Regions from separate parts of the Thalassotalea sp. SU-HH00458 genome, predicted to be linked through region 1. Evidence: predicted binding sites of a transcription regulator. Region 1 holds the regulator's gene; each other region holds the start of a gene.

Region 1 (7,031 bases):
AGATTAATGGCTTAATAATCGTTGATAATAACAATCATCCCGTTGGTGCCATGAATATGCACGACTTGCTTAAATCAGGAGTTCTTTAATGACAAAGCCTAACTTGTCATCTAACGACACAATGAAAACTTTATACGGTGAAATAGCCAATACTATTTACCACAAAGCGAAGAATATAAAGCTTTTTGTATGTGATATAGATGGTGTATTTTCTGATGGTCGAATTTATCTAGGTAACGATGGCGAAGAATTAAAAGCCTTTCATACAAAAGACGGTTATGGCATCAAAGCTATAGGCGCCAGTGGTGTTGACGTTGCCGTGATCACCGGAAGACAATCAAATATCGTACAAACAAGAATGACAGCTCTGAATGTAAAACACATTATCCAAGGAGAAGAAAACAAACTTCCGGCATTAAAAGCCTTAATTGAGAAATATCAATTAACCGCGGAACAAGTAGCATATATAGGTGATGACATGCCTGATTATCCATGCATGGAATATGTCGGTTTATCCATAGCGGTGAATGACGCTCATCCGGCTATTTTAAGTTTAGCTGATCATGTAACAACGATTAAAGGAGGTTTTGGCGCGGTACGTGAAATATGCGATATCATTATGCAAAGTCAAAACAGCCTGCAATATGCCAGTGGCGCAAGTATATGACACGCATATATATAGCTTCGTTACTATTTTTTATTTTTTCAGTGGTCAGTTACATTGTCATTGAATGGCACCAAAACAGTAACCAAATCACCAATGCTATAGATAACAAAATATCCCCTGATTTTATTGCTGAAAGCTTAAATAGCGAAACGTATAACAGCATAGGCCAACTCTCCTATATTATCGATGCGAATCGAATGGAACATTATTCGGAATTATCAGTCACACACTTTGAGTTTCCTAAATATACCTTATACCCAAAAAATACCGATTCTCCATGGAAAATTAGTGCAAATGAAGGCACACTCTACAATAGCAATAGAGTAAAACTTGAAAGTAAAGTGGCGTTAATTGCAACCGACAGTAAAAGTTTAATTCAAGAGATCCATGGAAAGTATTTAGAATTAGATTTAAACACTAATATTATTAGTTCAGAAAAAAAGATAGAAATAAAAGGAATTGATTTTACCATGTACGGTACAGGACTGATTGTAGACTTAAACACTAAACAAGTAACGCTGACAAAACATGAAAAAACCATATTTCAACCTATTAAAAACTAGTTGTTTGGCTTTAGGGGTAACCTTAAGTCTTTCATATAGTGTTATAGCAGCAAAAGTTGATTTGAATGAAGAAATCAAAATTGATGCTTCTAGACAAGCAGCTGATCTCAAAAATAAAATATTTAGTTACATTGATAATGTCATTATTACCCAAGGCTCTTTAACAATAAAAGCAGACCTAGTGCAAGTTGTGACAGAAGCCACGAGTAACGAAAAAACATATATTGCCAAAGGGCAACCAGCAACGTTCGAACAAATATTGGAAGACGGAACGCCTATTTATCTACAAGCAAATGAAATTAAATATCAACCTGAAAAAAATACGGTGATGATTTCAGGAAATGCTGAACTTCGTCAAGAAGGCAGCAAAGTCAGTGGCACCACTATCAGTTATAATTTTTTGACCGAACAAGTACAGGCAAGCAGTGACGACAATGCTAGAGTACAAACGGTATTACAACCGAAAAACCTTGAGAAAAAAAAGTTAGATAAAAAATCGTTGGATAATAAAAATAAATGACCACTGCCACCTTAATTGCCAATAATTTGGCAAAAGCCTACAAAGGCCGAAAAGTCGTAAAAAACGTTGGTATGAAAGTGCAAGAAGGCCAAGTTGTCGGATTGCTCGGTCCAAATGGTGCCGGTAAAACAACTTCGTTTTATATGATAGTTGGTTTAGTCAATAGTGATAGCGGTTCAATCATCTTAAATGATGAAGATATTACTTTACTCCCTATGCATGAAAGAGCCCGAAAAGGTATCGGATACCTTCCACAGGAAGCTTCCATTTTTCGTAAGCTAACGGTATATCAAAATATTATGGCGATTTTGCAAACCCGCAAAGATTTAGATGATATCAGTAGAGAAGAAAAGCTTGAGCATCTCGTTGAAGAATTTAATATAGGTCATATCAAAGATAATTTAGGCATGAGCTTATCCGGTGGCGAACGACGCCGAGTTGAAATTGCGAGAGCACTAGCGGCAGAGCCCAAATTTATCTTACTTGATGAGCCTTTTGCTGGTGTTGATCCAATTTCAGTAGGTGATATAAAAAAAATTATCCTACACTTAAAACAACGTGGCATTGGAATTTTAATCACAGATCACAATGTTCGTGAAACATTAGACGTTTGTGAGCATGCATATATTGTTAGTCACGGTGAATTAATCGCGGAAGGCAATGCAGATCAAATTCTTGCGAATCAACAGGTAAGAGATGTATACCTTGGTGAGCAATTCACGCTATAGTTACACAAAGCTTTGATAAAAAGTAAAAATCAATATGAAGCTAGAAAATAGGAAAATAATACGATAAATGCGCCCTAGTCTGCAGCTCCGAATAGGACAACAACTCACCATGACTCCACAATTGCAACAAGCGATTAAGCTTTTGCAATTGTCGACGTTGGATCTTCAGCAAGAGATCCAAGAAGCTCTTGAAAGTAATCCATTATTAGAAGTAGATGAATCAACCCCAAGTGACAATGATGCGCAATCGGATAACTTAGAAGAAGCATTTTCTGCTGGTGTAACAGAACAAAACACTAAAACATCCGACGGCAGTGAAGATTCAGCTCCTACTATCGATGAAATTAGTACGACGGAAGCTATGGATAAATCTGAGATCCCTGAAGAGCTCAACATAGACACTACCTGGGAAGAAAGCTACAGTGCTGGCGTTTCAAATACCGGTGCCAGTGCACCTGCTTCAGAAGATTATACTTATCAGGGCGAAACAACGGACTCCATTCAAGACCATTTACGCTGGCAAATGGAGTTAACGCCATTTTCAGAAACGGACCTTGCCATCGCGACGGCTATTATTGATGCCATCGATGATGCTGGCTATTTAAGAGTCAGTGTTGAAGAAATTCTTGAAGCGATGGGCAATGAAGAAGTTGAACTTGATGAAGTTGAAGCCGTACTTAAACGTATTAATATGTTTGATCCTGTTGGCGTTGGGGCTCGCTCTATCTCAGAATGTTTAACCATTCAATTAAATCAATTTGATAAAGAAACGCCTTGGTTAAAAGAAAGTAAGCTGATCATTAATGAATATATCGACTTATTAGGTAACCGAGATTATCGCCAAATCATGCGGAAAACGCGTTTAAAAGAAGATCAACTACGCGAAGTGATCAAGCTAATTCAATCGCTGGATCCAAGACCAGGTGATAGTGTCATTAAAGGTGATGATCAATATGTCATCCCTGATGTTTCGGTCGAAAAGAAAAATGGTCGTTGGATGGTTGAATTAAATCCAGATACAGCACCACGATTATCGGTTAATCAGCAATATGCCTCCATGGCACGAAACATGAAATCATCAACAGACAGTCAGTTTATACGTTCAAACCTACAAGAAGCTAAATGGTTTATTAAAAGCTTAGAAAGCCGAAATGATACATTGTTAAAAGTCTCTAACTGCATTGTACAACGCCAACAAGGCTTCTTTGAACACGGGCCAGAAGCAATGCGCCCTATGGTACTCAATGATATTGCTGAAGCGGTAGATATGCATGAGTCCACTATTTCCCGTGTTACGACCCAAAAATATATGCATACACCTAGAGGAATCTTTGAATTAAAATATTTCTTCTCTAGCCACGTAAGTACAGAAAATGGTGGAGAATGTTCATCCACCGCAATTCGAGCTTTAATTAAAAAGTTGGTCGCTGCAGAAATTCCAGCCAAACCATTAAGTGATAGTAAAATGGCGGAATTACTTGCAGAACAAGGCATTAATGTCGCCAGAAGAACCATTGCCAAGTATCGAGAATCATTGTCAATTCCTCCTTCTAACCAACGAAAAAGTCTACTTTAACAACTAAATAAGGATCTAAGCTTATGCAAATTAATCTTGCTGGTCATCATGTTGAAATTACTGAAGCTTTACGTGAAAGTGTCAATACAAAATTTGCCAAGTTGGAACGACATTTTGATCATATAAATAATGTTCATGTGGTATTGACGGTAGAAAAGCTGAATCAAATTGCGGAAGCAACAGCCCATCTTAACGGAACAGAAATACACGCAAAAGCCGAAAATGCCGATATGTATGCTTCAATCGATGCTTTAGTTAATAAACTCGATAAACAAGTTTTAAAGTACAAAGGCAAAATCAACCAACATTAATCCATCGTCTATTTCAACACGAGCATTATGAAATTAACTGAACTTATTAACGAGAACTGCACCTTGTGTGCAGTTCATGCTACTAGCAAAAAGCGTATTTTAGAATTATTATGTGAAAAAGCTGCCGAGTCTTATACTGATTTTAACACTTATTCACTGCTTGAAAGTCTAATGGCACGTGAAAAAATGGGTTCAACTGGGATAGGTAATGGTATCGCGATCCCACACGGTAGATTAACTGATGGGGGTAAAGTCGTTGTCGTGATTGCCACAACAGAGTCTCCAATTGATTTTGATGCGATAGATAATAGACCCGTCGATATTTTTATTGCTTTATTCGTACCCGAAGAAAATTGTCAACAACATTTATCCACGCTACAAAGCATTGCACAAATTTTTAGTGATAAACAAACTTGCAAACTGGTCCGAAAATGTCACTCGAGTTCAGAGCTTTTCAATTTATTGAAAAATAATAACTAAACCTTAGTACCAAGGATTTCGACAATGAAACTCATCATCGTTAGTGGCCGTTCAGGATCAGGAAAAAGTGTCGCATTAAGAGTGCTGGAAGATTTAGGTTATTATTGTGTTGATAATATCCCTGTCAATCTTTTACCAGCTTTAACACATACGGTGATTAATGATTATGAAACCGTAGCGGTTAGCTTAGATGTTCGTAATTTACCGGCAGATCCTAATGATATTTCTGAAATTATCAATTACTTACCCAGTGCGGTAGATCTAAATATTGTTTATTTAGATGCGGATGATAACGACTTAATTAAACGTTTTAGCGAAACACGCCGCTTGCATCCATTGATCAAACAGAATATTGCGCTTGATCAAGCGATATCACTTGAGAAAAAACTGTTAGAGCCTATTTCAAGCCGTGCAAATTTATACATCAACACCAGTCAACTTACCCCTCATCAATTAGCGGATTTGATCAGAGAGCGAATTCTCGGTAAAACAACTGGCACTATGGTTGTGGTCTTTGAATCTTTTGGCTTTAAACATGGCGTCCCTCAAGATGCTGATTATGTTTTTGATGCTCGATTTTTACCAAATCCATTTTGGGAAAAAGATCTCAAACCATATACGGGACTAGATCAACCCGTACAAGATTTTCTCGCTAGCCAACCTATTGTCACTAAATTTATCTGGCAAATTAATAGTTTTATGATGACTTGGCTACCACATTTAGAACGTAATAATAGAAGTTATATAACCATAGCCATTGGTTGTACCGGCGGTAAACATCGTTCCGTTTATATTGCGGAATTACTCGCAAATAATTTAAGAAAAGAGCGTAAAGATGTGCAAGCGCGCCATCGAGATCTTGACGTAGCCAGTACTTAACCTTATGACTATTAAACTAAATAAAACCTTATTAATTACTAATAAATTAGGGCTGCATGCAAGAGCCGCAACTAAATTGGCGCAGTTAAGTCAAAAGTTCAATGCCAAAGTTACAATTGAACTTGAAAGCAAACAAGCCGATGCCAGCAGTATTATGGGGCTTATGTTATTAGCCGGCGGCCAAGGGAAAGAAGTGACGATTCATACTGAAGGGCTAGAAGCACAAGATGCCCTTGATAATGTCTGCCAGCTTTTTTCCGATAAATTCGATGAAGACGAATAATAACCTCAAGATCCCTTTCACAAAGCTGTAAAATTTCGTGGATATAATAAGAAAAAAGCTGCTAAAACCAGTCAGTTGAGATAAACTTATAGCAACTGGGCAACCAATAATTATGTTATGTATAACAAATTCTGCCCGCTATAACTCGTAATTAATTACCATTTTCGTTTTTTAACGGCACAGGAAAACTTTATGCCGGAAACTTCAGAACAAGAAGACAACCAACAAAGATTACTGCAAGTGAACAAAGCACTTGGTAGTGGTATGTTTGTCTATGTCCGCAAGCTATTACAAAATATGCCTGCCTACGATCTTGCTTTGATTTTACAATCCTCTCCCAGTAAAAGCCGTACCGTGTTATGGCAACTTATCGATCACGACCATCACGGTGAAGTGCTCGAAGAATTAAACGAAGAAGTTCGAAAAGGCATCTTGAAAAAAATGCGTCCAGAAAAACTCGCAGAAGTTGCTGAGGGTATGGACGTTGATGATCTTGCTGAGGTATTACGAACACTGCCAGATAGTGTTTACCGTGAAGTATTAAGTTCAATGGATTCACAAGACAGAAGTCGTGTTGAAGCGGCGCTTTCTTTTGATGAAGATACCGCTGGCGGTATCATGAATACCGATACTATCACTATACGCCCTGATGTTACTGTTGATGTAGTGTTACGTTATTTACGTCTTAAAGGCGAATTACCAGAAGCGACAGACTCTTTTTATGTCGTTGATAGAAAAGATCACTTTATTGGAGCGGTGTCACTTTCGCATATTGTCACAGCAAAACCAGAAGTCGTGATCTCTAAACTCATTAATGATGAAATTACCGCGCTAAATGCCGATATGCCTGAACGCGAAGTCGCTCAATTGTTTGAGCGTTATGATTGGTTTTCAGCACCGGTTGTTGACGATGAAGGCCGCTTGTTGGGCCGTATCACCATAGATGATGTTGTTGATATTATTCGTGAGGAAGCTGAGCACTCCATGATGAGTATGGCGGGTTTAGACGATGAAGCTGATACAT
Region 2 (7,031 bases), on a different contig from region 1:
TATTTCTAGTGATAGTATATACAAGAGGCTTGGCAAGGCTTATTTTGAATTACATCAGAGCAATTTATCTGCAGCAACTCAAGTTTTAGAAGAAGTGCTGAATCAAAATGATGATTTTTCTGAAGCCATTTTTTTATTAGGTCAATTACAGTACATGGAAGAAAATTATTATGATGCAATTGAGACCTTAAATAAATATAAAACCATTCAACCTTCTGATTTCAGAGTTAACTTTATTATTGCACAAGCAATGTTAAAAAATCGTAATTATTCAGGGGCAGAAGAACAAATTTTACCGATATTAAGTTTGGCTCCAGATCATGCATTAGGTAATAAGATAAAAGGAATAAGTCGTTATTATTTATCCGACTATGAATTGGCGAAATTACATTTGGATAAATCAATTCAAAATGGTTTGAATGATTCTGAAAGTAAATTGATGGCCGGTATTAGTGCTTATCAACTGGGGAAATATGAATCTGCGTATAATTATTTAAATAGTTTAAGTGATCAATTTGATACACAACATCCAATTTATAAACTTACTCAATCACTTAGCTTAATTCTGAGTTACTCTGATAAAAATAAGCAAGCTTTAGCAAGTATAGCTGAGTTAACTCAAGAAGATGCAAAAATTTTAACTTTGACCAGTATTGAATTACTAAAGATTGGTAAAAAAAATGAAGCAAAGCAAATATTTAAGCATGTGAGTAAAGTTAAGGATTTAAACACCTCACTTATTGATAAACATGCCGTTTTGAAAAAAGTGTTTGATATGCCAGGAGCCGATGATGAATTAGATCGTGTACTAATTGACAGTCCAGAAAATATGACTGTAAATATTTTTCATATAACCACTCTTGTTCGAGAAGGTGATTATGATAATGCAATATTAGCTGCAAAAAAATTAGTAGAAGCTAAGCCTGAAGATTTACTTAGTAATTTACTTATAGCAAGTATCTATCGAAAAACAGGTAGTTCTGAAAATGCATTAAAGTATTACTTAAAAGCAGGAAATATTAATTCTAGTAATGTATCGTATTTTCTGTATGAAAGTGAATTAGCAGAAAATAGAGGGGATATTGGAGAGGCAATTATATATATTGAGAAGGCGCTAGAAAAAAGCCCTGACAATATATCACTATTGGCTACACATTTAGAGTTAAGTGTTAAGTCTGGTAATAGTGATAACTCTTTAAAGCCCATAGCTGAAAGTATGAAACGTAGACCATTTGATCCTCACTTAACATTATTATATTCTAAAGCTTTGTTTATAAATAAAAAATATAGTGAGGTCATTGCTCTATTAGCTGAGACCCCTCCAGAAAAAGGTAATAATTACGACCTTAACTATTGGCTTTTTGTTGGAGAAAGTTACTTACGTTTAAATAAAGTTAAAGAAGCAATTGAATTCTTCACTCTATGGACTAAATATGAGCCTTTTAATGATAAGTCTTGGTTAACACTTTCATTAACGCTTGAACGTTTGAAAAATAACGATGTTTTAGATGTGGTTAATAATGGACTGAAAAGAAATGAGCAATCAACATCACTCAAGTTGATGAAAGTTAAGTTACTGCTAGATGGTAAAGCTTATGAAAGTGCAGAAACTTTATTAAGCACCTTTACTAAAAAACAACAGTCATCTGCTAGATACAAAGGACTCTATGGGAGGTTATTACTGAGTAAGGGGGCTAGTATAAACGCTATTGAAAACCTTAAAGCCTATTATGATGTTTATTCAGAGCCTAAATATGCAGTATTTATAACTGCAGCATATTATAGTTTGAAAAAGTTCGACGTAGGAACTGCATTTATGGAAAAACATTTGGTAGAAAATGAAGCTGACTTATCATCACAAATGTTTTTAGCTATGTACCTAACAAAAATTGATAGAGAGCGTGCAATATATCATTATAATAAAATAGTAGATAATCATCCTAAAAATATTATTGCGATAAACAATTTAGCTTGGATACTTTTTGAAGAAAAGCAATATACTAAAGCAGAAGCTCTTATTGAGAGAGCTATTGAAATCGCACCAAATACCCCAGCTATTTTAGATACCGCAGGTATGATAAAGGTTCAACTTGGCAAAAAAAATGAAAGTATAGACTTATTTCGTAAAGCACACCAATTGGATCCAACTAATTCCGAAATAGAAGCACATTATAGAAATATAACTAAATAATTTAATAATATTAGCAAAGCCAAGTATGTTAATTATTTGGCTTTTTCTATCTAATCATCAATTAAACTCATGTTATAAATATTAGTAATATTTCTTTTTCCACTTAATTTCTGAAGTTGATTGCACCTAAAACCTATTTAGGCCTTTACGATGCGACACTTAAATATATGACATTTATCAATAGTTTTTTTAATCACTTCAAAAATCAGCTTGTAAATTGTCTTCTAGCCTATAGGGCTTTATTTATATTTTTATCTTCTGTGATAAACCCACGCCCGAACTTTTTAGCCTTATCACTTGAGAATAATATAGTGACAAAAATCATCGAAATTTAAACGTACAAATATATGTTAAATCTTCAGTATTTCTTTTTGCTAAACCTACAAATTAATAGAGAAGTCAACATTTGATATTAATTTTATGTGGTTTTCGAAAAATGATACTTTTGAATTTTTTAATAGTTAGTATGACTCTAATAAAATTACTTTGATATATGCAAGTTTAATTATATTAATAAAGATTTATATAAGAATTGGAAGGGTAGTTGTAAAGAGTGATTTAAATATTGAATTCAAAATGTAAAATGCCGTTCACTTAACGTAAACGGCATTTTACAAAACTTCATGCTAATTTTATTAGCTAGTTTTTCTTCTTTTAGCACTTGCTAGACCTAAAAGACCTAACGCTAAAACTGCTATAGAAGTTGGTTCTGGTACGTTTTGTGTTAAACGAGAACCTAGTTCGGTTGTACGAGCAAGAATATCATAGTGATTACCTTGACCATCTTTACCAGCCGCTCTAATTGTGTCACGAACTTCACGCCATTTTTCAGTTACAGGACTGAAAGGGATACCTGAACCACAACCAAAGTTACCGTCAGGACAATCATTAGCTGCTTGTGTAATTTCTTGTGTATTTTGACCATAGTACGCAAGAGGGTCGCCATCTGCAATTCCACCATTCTCTGTCCATTGACCAGGGATAGGATAATTGTCACCATCTAAGTGAAGTTGACTTTTTAAAACACCGTTCCAATTAGCACCACCACTTATAGCATCGTTAAGTTCTGTGCCGTTAGCATAAAACATATCATCAATTGCCCAAAGACCTTCAAGAGCCATATCTAATACAACTCCAGAACCTTGGGTTAAACTTGATACAGTGAAGCTTTGTGCTAATTGTTGATTGCCGGTGTGAACGTCTACTACAAAAAGATTCAATAAACCGTCAAGGATGTTTGCAGAAAGCTGCTCATTAGGTACATCTACATCGCCAAAGATAGGGTGATTTTGAGTAGTAGAACCAAAATCATCATAAGCACCATTAGGAGTAGTTCCTGCACCGTTTTCAGTAACTATCGCGTTACCATAGATTAGATAATCCGCTTGAAATATCCAATCAGTTCCGTACCCAGCAGGATATGCACCTGGGGCAAATCCAACAATATCTACGCCTAATCCGAAATCAAATACAAATTCACCATTATCAACAAAGCCAGAGCCATCTTCATCTATATAATATGATGTAGCATCAAACGTATCTGATACAAACTCGTCAATATTGAAGCCATTAGATGGATCTGCATCTGTATCAATATCAATAGTAATTTCTGTTGCAAATACTGAGCTACTTAATAGTAATGCTGCAATACTGCTTATTTTGAATAATCCTTTCATGTCTTTACCCTTAATTTGAGATTTAACCGTTATATTAACTATCGAAAACAAAGCATCAGTCATGCCAACTTTTTAAGTCATTGTTTTTAGAAACTATTTTAAGTGGTGATTTTATTTGAGCTTATATACTGTAAAAAATATAGACACTTACTTCATTACAATTCTCTTTGCTATTTTAAACATGATTTTCGCTATAATGCTTCTATTTCCAAAAGGCCGCCATGTTTTAACGAACTTATTTCTGTATGCATCAAAGTGCAATCCGTGTGGTGCGCAAAGTACGTCGCCTCTATTAAGTAAAATCTTCAAGGCATAAGTCCCAGCAATACCTGCACATAAATTGACTGCCATAGGCGTTGAAGGCCCTTTTTTTTGTTTAAAACTAACTCGAGTTTCGTCAACCAAATAAGAGCGCTGTAACATAGCGGGAGATAGGCCTATCAAGAATTGAATGAGCTGCTCATCTTCTGTTGATTTATCTTTAAACCGAAAATACTCTTCGTAAGACATTTTACCTGGCATGAAGCAGAGAAATGCACATCCCATACCTAAAGGAGCAGCAGTGACAACCGGTATGTTTTTTTCATAACACTTTTGAAAAACAGTTTTTCGCGCGTCTAAAGCAAAAAAATCAAGCGCATCAACATATAAGTCCACGCCATCTAAAAAATCATCCACATTATGAGAGTAAATACCTTCGGGGAATGATTTAATATCGGCATCAGGATTAATATCTTTGGCCATACGCTCCATGACATCAACTTTTTGCTCACCTAATGTTGAAATAAAGGCCCCTGATTGTCGATTAAAGTTATGTACTTCGAAATCGTCAAAATCAGAAATGTTAAAATTAGCTATGCCTAAACGTGCAAGCGTTAAAAGATGAACTCCGCCAACACCTCCTGCACCGGCTATAGCAACTCTTTTATTTCGTAAGCTTTGTTGTTCTTCATTTGTCACCCAGCCTATGTTTCTGGAAAATGCTTTATCGTAGTCAAACATGCGAGATATCCATTTTATCTTTAGATATAAGTGAGCTAAGTATAATGCAATTATTTGAAAATAATAAAAAAGGCCAATATTAATATTGGCCTTTGGCTGGTTTATCATTGTGATTTTAATAATCCACAAGCATCGAATAATGTACTGTTTGGTTGAATATCTTTATATTCATTATGTGCAGTAATTAATACTTGATAGTCAGCCCAGTTATCCATTTCTTCTAGGGTATTAACACGAGGACAATCCCACTGTGCAACATGAGGATCGTGATAGCAGATATCATACCCTAAGTGTTTTAGTGCTTGATATATTGGCTCTGCAGGCGTTTCTCGACAATCGTCGACATTAGGTTTATAAGCCACACCAAGTAAACCAATTTTTATCACGCCTTGTGTTTTTGCTATCTCATCTACTTTAATCGCTATATTTAGTGGGCGTTTATCATTGATACTTCTAGATAATCTAACTAAATCACCGTTTTGAGTATTTTCAACTAAGAACCATGGGTCAATTGGAATACAGTGACCACCTACGCCTGGTCCTGGGGTTAATACATTTACACGAGGATGTTTATTGGCAAGTTTAATCACTTCATAAACATCTACATTAAGTTCTTCACAAATTTCTGCTAATTCGTTCGCAAAAGCGATACCCACATCACGAGAAGTGTTTTCAACCAATTTAATGCATTCTGCAGTGGTTAAGTCTGTTAAGAACACTTCCCCATTGACGAAGCTCTGGTAAATTGTTTTGACTTTCTGTTGAGCTAACTCGTTTGAAGCACCGATAATTCGGTCATTATTAACTAGCTCATGCAAGGTTTGGCCTGGGATTGCACGTTCTGGACAATGTACTACATCAATCTTTAAGTTTAATGCTTGAAAACGTTTTGCTACTGCTAAACTTGTTTGCGGAGATATCGTCGATTCTATTATCACCGTTTGACCGTCTTTTGCTACTTTCGCAATAGCATCGGCAGCGGCGAACACATAGCTCCGATCACAACGATTGTCTTTGTGGGGAGTTGGCACCGCCACTAGGTAAGTATCACTTGATGGAATATCGATAGAGGCCTTTAAAAAACCTTGTGTAACAACATTATTAATTAACTCTGGTAAGCCAATTTCATCAAAAGGACAAATCGCGTTATTAATACTGTCGACTTTAGCTTGGTTTAGATCTACGCCAGTGACGGAATAACCGGCTTGCGCTAATAAACTAGCAATAGGTAACCCCATATAACCCATGCCGATTACTGCAATCGTTTCGTTTTTAGCAATGATTTGCGTTATTTCAGCTGGTTTATTTTTGCCTTCAATGATATCTAAAATGTATTCAGCAACGTGACCATCACCAAATGGATTTACCCATGAATAACTGTCTTTGCTTAACCATTGTTTAGCTGCTGCAACGGCTTTATCTGCATTACGACCAACAAGTTCACTGGCTCCAGCCTCCACCGCTTCAGGGCGTTCAGTATTTTCACGTAATGTTAAACTTGGCACACCCAGTAAACAGGCTTCTTCTTGGATGCCGCCTGAGTCAGTTAAAATTAATTTGGCATGCTTTTGCAATTGAATAAAATCGAGATAGCCAACCGGTGGAATTAACTGTAAATATCTAGGCAGTTCAATATTAAATTCTATTAATTTAGACTGTGTTCTAGGGTGAATTGGCCAAACGATAGTACCTGTATAGTTTTGATGCATTTGCTCAAATAAATTCAATAACTCTAATAAATTTGATGCAATATCAACATTTGATGCACGATGTGCCGTTACAAGAAAGTATTCACCTGCTGTTAGGTTTAACTCGGACAGTATTTGACTTTTTTGTGCGGAAATCTCTAAATGTTGGAACAAAGAGTCTGAAACTGTATTGCCCACAGTATGAATTTTTGAAGAATCAATGCCTTCAGCTTTTAAGATACGTTCTTGATTTGGACCAACGGCGAATAGATATTCACTAATATGATCTGTCATTATTCGGTTTGTTTCTTCCGGCATTGATTTATCATAACTACGTAAACCAGCTTCAATATGACCGACTTTAATGTTTAATTTCGATGCAGCTAAAGCACCGGCTAAAACTGTATTTGTATCGCCTTGAACTAATACAACGTCAGGTTTTTCTTCTAATAAAATAGGCTCCATTTTTATCAG
Region 3 (7,031 bases), on a different contig from region 1:
TTAAATCTTTTTCAGCAATAATTTCAGCTATTTCAGTGCGTGTTCTTTCGATACGTTTTTTACCAATTTCTTGAATATTTGGTAAATCATAAGGTTTCACAACACCTGAAGTTAAACGTTCATAATGACGTAATGAATACATTTCGCGCGGACGAACAAACGATATAGATGTACCTTCACGACCGGCACGACCAGTACGACCAATACGGTGAACATAAGATTCATTATCACTCGGTAAATCGTAGTTAATGACTAACGAAATACGCGGAATATCTAAACCACGAGCAACCACATCTGTAGCGACTAAAATTGAGGAACCACCAGATTTTAATTGATCAATAGTTCGTTCGCGTTGCTGCTGGTTCATATCACCGTTTAACGCCAATGCAGGGTAACCTGCACGCTCTAATTTTTCAGCAACATCAACAGTATCGTTTCGGGTGCGTACGAAAATAATCATCGCATCATAATCAACAATTTCAGCAATACGTGTTAATGCAGTAATTTTTTGAATTCCGCTAACTTTCCAAGCATATTGCGTAATATTCGCTTTTTCTTTCTTAACCGCGGCAATTTTTACATGCACAGGATCTTTTAAGAAACGATTGGCAATTTTACGAATGCCAGCAGGCATTGTTGCTGAAAACAAACACATTTGTGTAGATTCAGGCACATGATCTAGTGTCCAAGTAATGTCTTCTAAAAAGCCCATGTTTAACATTTCATCAGCTTCATCAAGTACACAAACTTTTAATTGATCTAATTTAAGGCTCTTACGACGTAAGTGATCCATTAAACGACCAGGTGTGCCAACAACCACTTGCGCACCGCGCTCTAATTGTTGAAATTGTGGACCATAAGATTGACCACCATATAAAGTAGCAACCTTAAGACCTTTAATATTTTTCGCAAATGATTCAATGGCTTCAGCCACTTGCATCGCTAACTCACGAGTTGGTGCTAATACCATCAATTGTGGTTTTCTAATTGATGTATCAATTTTTGCTAAGGCAGGTAAACCAAAAGCAGCTGTTTTACCTGTACCCGTTTGTGCTTCACCTAAAACATCGTAACCTTCTAATAAAGGTGGAATTGTTTTTGATTGAATAGGCGTTGCATTCTCAAAACCAAGTGTTTTAAGGGCAGATAACAAGTTTTCAGGCAAACCAAGGCCATCAAAGCCTACAGAGGCATTGTCAATATTTAACATAAATTTTGTCTTCTCAATGGCAGGTATAGTTGTAAACTAACAACCCCTGCGTTCAATAACGAGGAAACCACCGGAAGACTCAAGGCACATTCTAAAGCTTAGTTAGGAAACTAGCTGGGCAAGTCTATTGGGATAACCCCACACTATAAATATATCAAGTACATCCAACGACTTGATATCGAGGCGCGCATTATACAGAGGTTAAAATTAGAAGCAAGGAAAACTACAAGAAACGTAAAAAATAACGCTAAATTATCGCAATTTAACGTTATTTACCGGCAAAATTGTGCTATTTATCGATTAGCTATCAATATTAAAACCACCTTTAACATTCTTGACTTTTAAGCCACCTGAGCCTGATTCTAAAATTTTCAAACCGCCTGCATTATCGACCGTTATACTACCTGAACCATCATCAATGGTTACCATACCGGTAATTTCTTTAACCGTTAAATCGCCAGAGCCGTCATCAAAGTCGGCACTTCCATCAATATTGCTCGCATAGATCGTTCCTGAGCCATCATCTACGTTAAGATTACCTTTGATTTCATGGATATTTATTTCACCAGAGCCATCAATAATTTTTAAGTTGCCAGTAATTTGACTCACATCTATTTCTCCTGAGCCATCATTAATATTAATATCGCCATTAATATCTTTTACCAACAGTCCACCAGAGCCATCTTTAATATCTAATTGACCGTTTAAGTTTTGCACGTCAATATCACCCGATCCGTCATCAATGGTTAACGACATAGATTTAGGAAGTTGTATAACCACATCAATATGTGGCGAGTCACCCACCCAAAAACCAGATGTACTATGGTTTTTAGCAACAAAGTAACCTGAATTCCCCGACTTATTTAGGGTAAGTTCATAATTGTCGGTATACTTTTTATCCGTATAAATATCCGCTGTTACTCTAATTTCAGTTAACTCTGCATTGCCTATCACGCTGAGTGAACCACTGCCGGTTTCAATATCTAAAGCGGTTAATTCACTCGCGTCTATAGAAAGTTCTTTTTGCATATGAAAATCTGCGCGAGAAGGTGACGAAGCAATGACTACGCAACCACTCATTAAAGTAGTAAGAGTTATGGCTGAAATTATTTTTATATGTTTCATCTACGATATTCCTTGAATAATAAATAAAAGATCAACGTTCTGATCCTTTTTAGCAAGAATATATACAAACATCACGCCAACATATTTTTTATAAGATTAACAATACGTTAGTAATTTTTTTACTATTAAGTATGTTGTTAAATGACATATTAGTCGTCAAGAAAACAATTAGTTTGTGAAATTAACCAAGCCGTTATTTTATAAAAGGGTTAAATCGCCTGTAAAACACTGCCGATAGCATTAGGGAAAATACCAATCGCTAAGCCGGTAAAAATCAATAATATAACCGCACACTTTTCCAGTATTGACATTGAAGCCGGAGGCAAAACATCACGAGGTTTTTCCAACGAAAACAATGAAAATATAACCGGTAAATAATACGCTAAAGCAATACCGCTGCCGATAATTAACGCGGCTAATAACGCCCATAGTGCCTGATTTGCCGCTAAAGTGATTAAATAAAACTTACCGATAAAACCTGCAGTTAAAGGGATGCCAGCAAGGCTTAACAAAGAAAAAATGAGTAACGTGGCCCTCAAAGGTTGTTGCCAAAATAAACCACGCCAATCATTAATCGTAATGTCTTGATACACCTCACTATCGCGATTCATCAAGGTAATAACTGTGAATATTGATGCATTAGCTAAAAGATAAGCCGTTAAATAAAACAGCACACTTTGCCACGCCATATTTAAACCTTTGCTGTCACTGATCAGCAACACGATTAGAAGATACCCCATATGTGCAATAGAAGAATAAGCCAATAAGCGCTTAATAGATTGTTGTTTTAATGCCAAACTATTCCCAACTATCATCGATAAAATGGCAATCCAAGCAATAAATTCAAACAGTTTATCATTTTGTAATAACATTAAATTTGTAGCGGTATAACAGCATTTTAATAACACAATGAACATCGCACATTTAGAGACGGTCGCCAATAACATAGCCACAGGGGAACTCGCCCCTTGATAAACGTCTGGTGTCCAAAAATGAAAAGGCACTAAAGATAACTTGAAGGCAACTCCTGAAAAAAACAGCATAAAACCAATTTGATATAGCAAAGATATTTTCAATAAAGTGACATTTTCCAAGCCAGTTTGTGTAAAGCTTAAATCCCCCGTTTGGGCATACATAAACGCAATACCAAGTAACATAAAACTTGATGCACTGGCACTTAATATTAAATATTTAAATCCAGTTTCTACGGCATTGGGCGCTTTTCGACAATAACCAACTAATCCAACAATGGCGATGCTTAATAATTCAAAACCTAAAAACAAACTAGCAAAATGATCACTAACAACTAAAATTCCAGCACCCAATACCACTAGTAATAATAATAAATAGTATTCATCATGAACGTCTTCGACTTGTTTAAGCATAATTTTACTTAAATACAAACAAACGATACTGGCCGATAACACTAAAATAAAAGCAAAGCGGCTATAGTCATCAACCGCTAACAACATAGTTACCGATATTTTATCAAAACCAAAACCATGAATAGTTGCGACCAAAGAAAGGATTAAAGTGAACAAAGTAAAGTTTGCGATAAGTTGCTGACTTCTTCGCCATGCAACTAACAACATAGCAAGAACAATGCCTGCGGCAATTATTAATTGTGGGACAATCATACTAAGGGCAAATAAATCCATGGTTATAGCCCTCCATTAAACGAATATTGCAAAATTAAATTGGGAAATAATCCGAGCACTAACAGAAAGATAAACAGACTTGTTGCAATAAACCTTTCTCTTATCGATAAATCAATAAAGCTATTTTTTACCGGGCCTTGAAAACTAGATTGAAACAGTAACATGCCATAAATTGCTGATCCGATAATGCCTAAGGCCGCTAAAATTGTGATCAAAGGGAACCGTTGAAAAGCGCCGATTAAACTATAAAATTCACCAATAAAATTCGCTAAACCTGGCATACCAAACGCTGCGACTACAAATGCCAAAGCAAAGCCTCCCATCACGGGGGAGGCTCGCCAAAAGCCTCCCATTTCCCTTAAATCTCGTGAATGGATCCGCGCATAGATCATGCCTGCAAAGGTAAATAATGCCGCACTGCTCAAACCATGAGCGACCAAAGTAATAATCACCCCTTGAAAAGCATTCGCATTAAACGCGAATAACGCCAACATCACAAAGCCCATATGACTGATACTGCTATATGCCACCAAACGTTTAAAATCAGTTTGTGCAAAGGCCATTTTGGCGCCATATAAGATGCTTATTAAAGCTAATACAGCGGCAATAGGCGCAAATTCCTCACTAGCTTGTGGAAATAAGACGATAACAAAACGAATGAGTCCATAAGCTCCTGTTTTTAATAAAATGCCGGCAAGTAATACACTACCTGCCGTTGGGGCTTGTGTATGAGCATCAGGCAACCAACTATGAACAGGAAAAGAAGGTAGCTTCACGGCAAAAGCAATAAAAAAACCTAACATTAAATAATAACTATAATCAGCAGGAAGGGTTAATGTTAACCAGTCTTGATAAGCGAAACTTAGTTGGCCTTCTTGCTGTTGATGAATAAAAGCCATTAATATAATGGCAATAAGCATTAATAAACTACTTACTTGCGTAAAGATGAAAAATTTAATTGCTGCAAAATGACGGTTTTCATGACCCCAAATTGCAATCAGTGCGGTCATAGGTAATAACATCACTTCCCAAAAGAAGAAAAACAAAAACATATCTACCGCGGTAAAAACCCCAATAATGCCAGCGATGGTGGTTAATAAATTAAAATAATAGAAACCTTGTCGGTGCGTGATCTCACGCCATGAAATTAAAATGGCAACCACAGTGAGTATGAAAGTAAGTAATAATAGCAAGATACTTAAATGATCTAAGGCAATCATATAATGGATATTAAAAACAGAAATCCATGTAACCTTAGTGAGTAACACTAACTCAGCATAACTTTCTGGCGAGGTGGCGATGTAAAGTGTAAAACAACTTCCAAGTATGATCGTGGCTAACAACGCAATAAACTTTGCTTGCCCTGTCCGTTTGGTTTCCATATACCACGCGAAACCACCTGAGAAAACAAGTCCGATCATCAGTAAAGAAATGATCATAATAACCAGCCTCCTATAAAGCAGACCAAACCAATAGCAAAAGCCGCAGCATACCAACGCATCAAACCATTTTGACTATAAACTAAGATATCTCGCCATAGGCCAACATACCATGTAATACTCATGATGCATTGATCGACCACATCACGTTTATTTAAGCGTGCGATAAAAACAAAAGGTTTAATAAACACTAATTCATATAAATGATCAAAACCAAGCCCTGAAAAACAATAGCGAACAATCGGGTTTTGATTTTCCTTTAGTTGGGCCTGTTGATAAATATTAGGCTCTGCACTGCGGTACTGACTAAAATAAAACCAGGAAAATACAATGCCAACAATTGGAGTTGCAATCGCGACACTGTGTAACCACTCTGGCTCAACGACATTGTTTACACCTTGAGTTGCGTTAACAAACACTCCAGACAAATCAGGTACAAGAAAACCACCAACAAGTGATAATAAAGCTAAAGTAATTAACGATGCTTTTAACCCCTTATTTGATAAGTTTGTCACTGAATGACTAAAACGTTCTTGACCAAGAAAAGCAATGAAAAATAATCGACAACTATAAACACTGGTTAAAAAAGCGCCTAAAATTGCACACCACCATAATGCTTGTCCTGCCGTTGTCGAGGACCAAAGTTGGCCAATAATAGCCTCTTTTGAGAAAAAACCTGACGTTCCCGGTAACGCCATCAGGCAGATCAAACCAATAATAAACAAACTTGATTCGAACGGTAAACGCTTTAACACACCACCCATTTTAAAAATATTTTGTTGGTGATGTAGTGCATAAATAACCGCGCCTGCCGTTAAAAACAACAAGGCTTTGAAAAAAGCATGGGTCATTAAATGGAAAATCCCCGCAGACCAAGCGCCAGCACCTAAACCTAACATCATATAACCAATCTGACTCATGGTGGAATAAGCTAAAACCCGTTTGATATCAGTTTGTACCAGTGCCGAAATACCGGCAAGAAGTAAGGTAATGGCTCCTATCCAAGCAACATAATTCATCACTTGAGGAGACAAAATAAATAATCCGTTCATCCTAGCAATTAAATATACACCTGCCGTGACCATAGTAGCGGCATGAATCAAGGCACTGACAGGTGTTGGTCCAGCCATAGCATCAGGTAACCAGGTTTGTAATGGCAGTTGTGCTGATTTTCCTACTGCGCCGCCCAACAATAATAAACAAATCCAATAAGCGTCATTATTACCTACTTGCCATTGAGCGCTGGCAAGTTCACTTACATCAACAATATTTACACTTCCTAACGCATTAAAGAGCATAAATAGCCCTATAGCCATAGAAGTATCGCCAATACGCGTCACAATAAACGCTTTTCTTGCTGCTAATACATTGGCTTTTTCTTGATACCAAAAGCCAATCAATAAAAAGCTACATAAGCCAACACCTTCCCAACCTAAATACAGTAAAACTAAATTATCAGCTAAAACTAAAATAAGCATCGCTACGATAAATAAATTCATATAGGCCATGAAACGGCCAAAATTTTCATCTTCCTTCATATAAACTGCGGCAAAAAGATGAATAAGAAATCCCACGCAAGACACGACACAAATCATCACC

Evidence for each region. The regulator sigma-54, encoded in region 1, starts transcription at its own class of promoters, with help from an activator protein. The targets are predictions, from matches to a motif close to GTTGGCACGNNNNTNGNNT.
Region 2: a site for sigma-54 is predicted at 3,918-3,936, ahead of ABXH06_RS08155 (PEP-CTERM sorting domain-containing protein). Genes of this name have one in related genera too.
Region 3: a site for sigma-54 is predicted at 2,398-2,416, ahead of ABXH06_RS00305 (DUF4097 family beta strand repeat-containing protein). Genes of this name have one in related genera too.

Annotation. Positions count from the first base shown of each region.
Region 1 covers NZ_BAABWW010000002.1:188,875-195,905, reverse strand. Annotated here, with positions in the region: gene ABXH06_RS03845 (KpsF/GutQ family sugar-phosphate isomerase) at 1-89, shown strand, start outside; gene kdsC (3-deoxy-manno-octulosonate-8-phosphatase KdsC) at 89-667, shown strand; gene lptC (LPS export ABC transporter periplasmic protein LptC) at 664-1,230, shown strand; gene lptA (lipopolysaccharide transport periplasmic protein LptA) at 1,196-1,750, shown strand; gene lptB (LPS export ABC transporter ATP-binding protein) at 1,747-2,478, shown strand; gene ABXH06_RS03820 (RNA polymerase factor sigma-54) at 2,546-4,054, shown strand; gene hpf (ribosome hibernation promoting factor) at 4,078-4,365, shown strand; gene ptsN (PTS IIA-like nitrogen regulatory protein PtsN) at 4,393-4,845, shown strand; gene rapZ (RNase adapter RapZ) at 4,870-5,724, shown strand; gene ABXH06_RS03800 (HPr family phosphocarrier protein) at 5,729-6,007, shown strand; gene mgtE (magnesium transporter) at 6,200-7,031, shown strand, end outside.
Region 2 covers NZ_BAABWW010000004.1:255,381-262,411, forward strand. Annotated here, with positions in the region: gene prsT (XrtA/PEP-CTERM system TPR-repeat protein PrsT) at 1-2,191, shown strand, start outside; gene ABXH06_RS08155 (PEP-CTERM sorting domain-containing protein) at 2,827-3,867, opposite strand; gene ABXH06_RS08160 (ThiF family adenylyltransferase) at 4,015-4,869, opposite strand; gene wecB (non-hydrolyzing UDP-N-acetylglucosamine 2-epimerase) at 4,974-7,031, opposite strand, start outside.
Region 3 covers NZ_BAABWW010000001.1:66,644-73,674, forward strand. Annotated here, with positions in the region: gene ABXH06_RS00300 (DEAD/DEAH box helicase) at 1-1,210, opposite strand, end outside; gene ABXH06_RS00305 (DUF4097 family beta strand repeat-containing protein) at 1,511-2,335, opposite strand; gene ABXH06_RS00310 (NADH-quinone oxidoreductase subunit N) at 2,545-3,993, opposite strand; gene ABXH06_RS00315 (complex I subunit 4 family protein) at 3,996-5,432, opposite strand; gene nuoL (NADH-quinone oxidoreductase subunit L) at 5,429-7,031, opposite strand, start outside.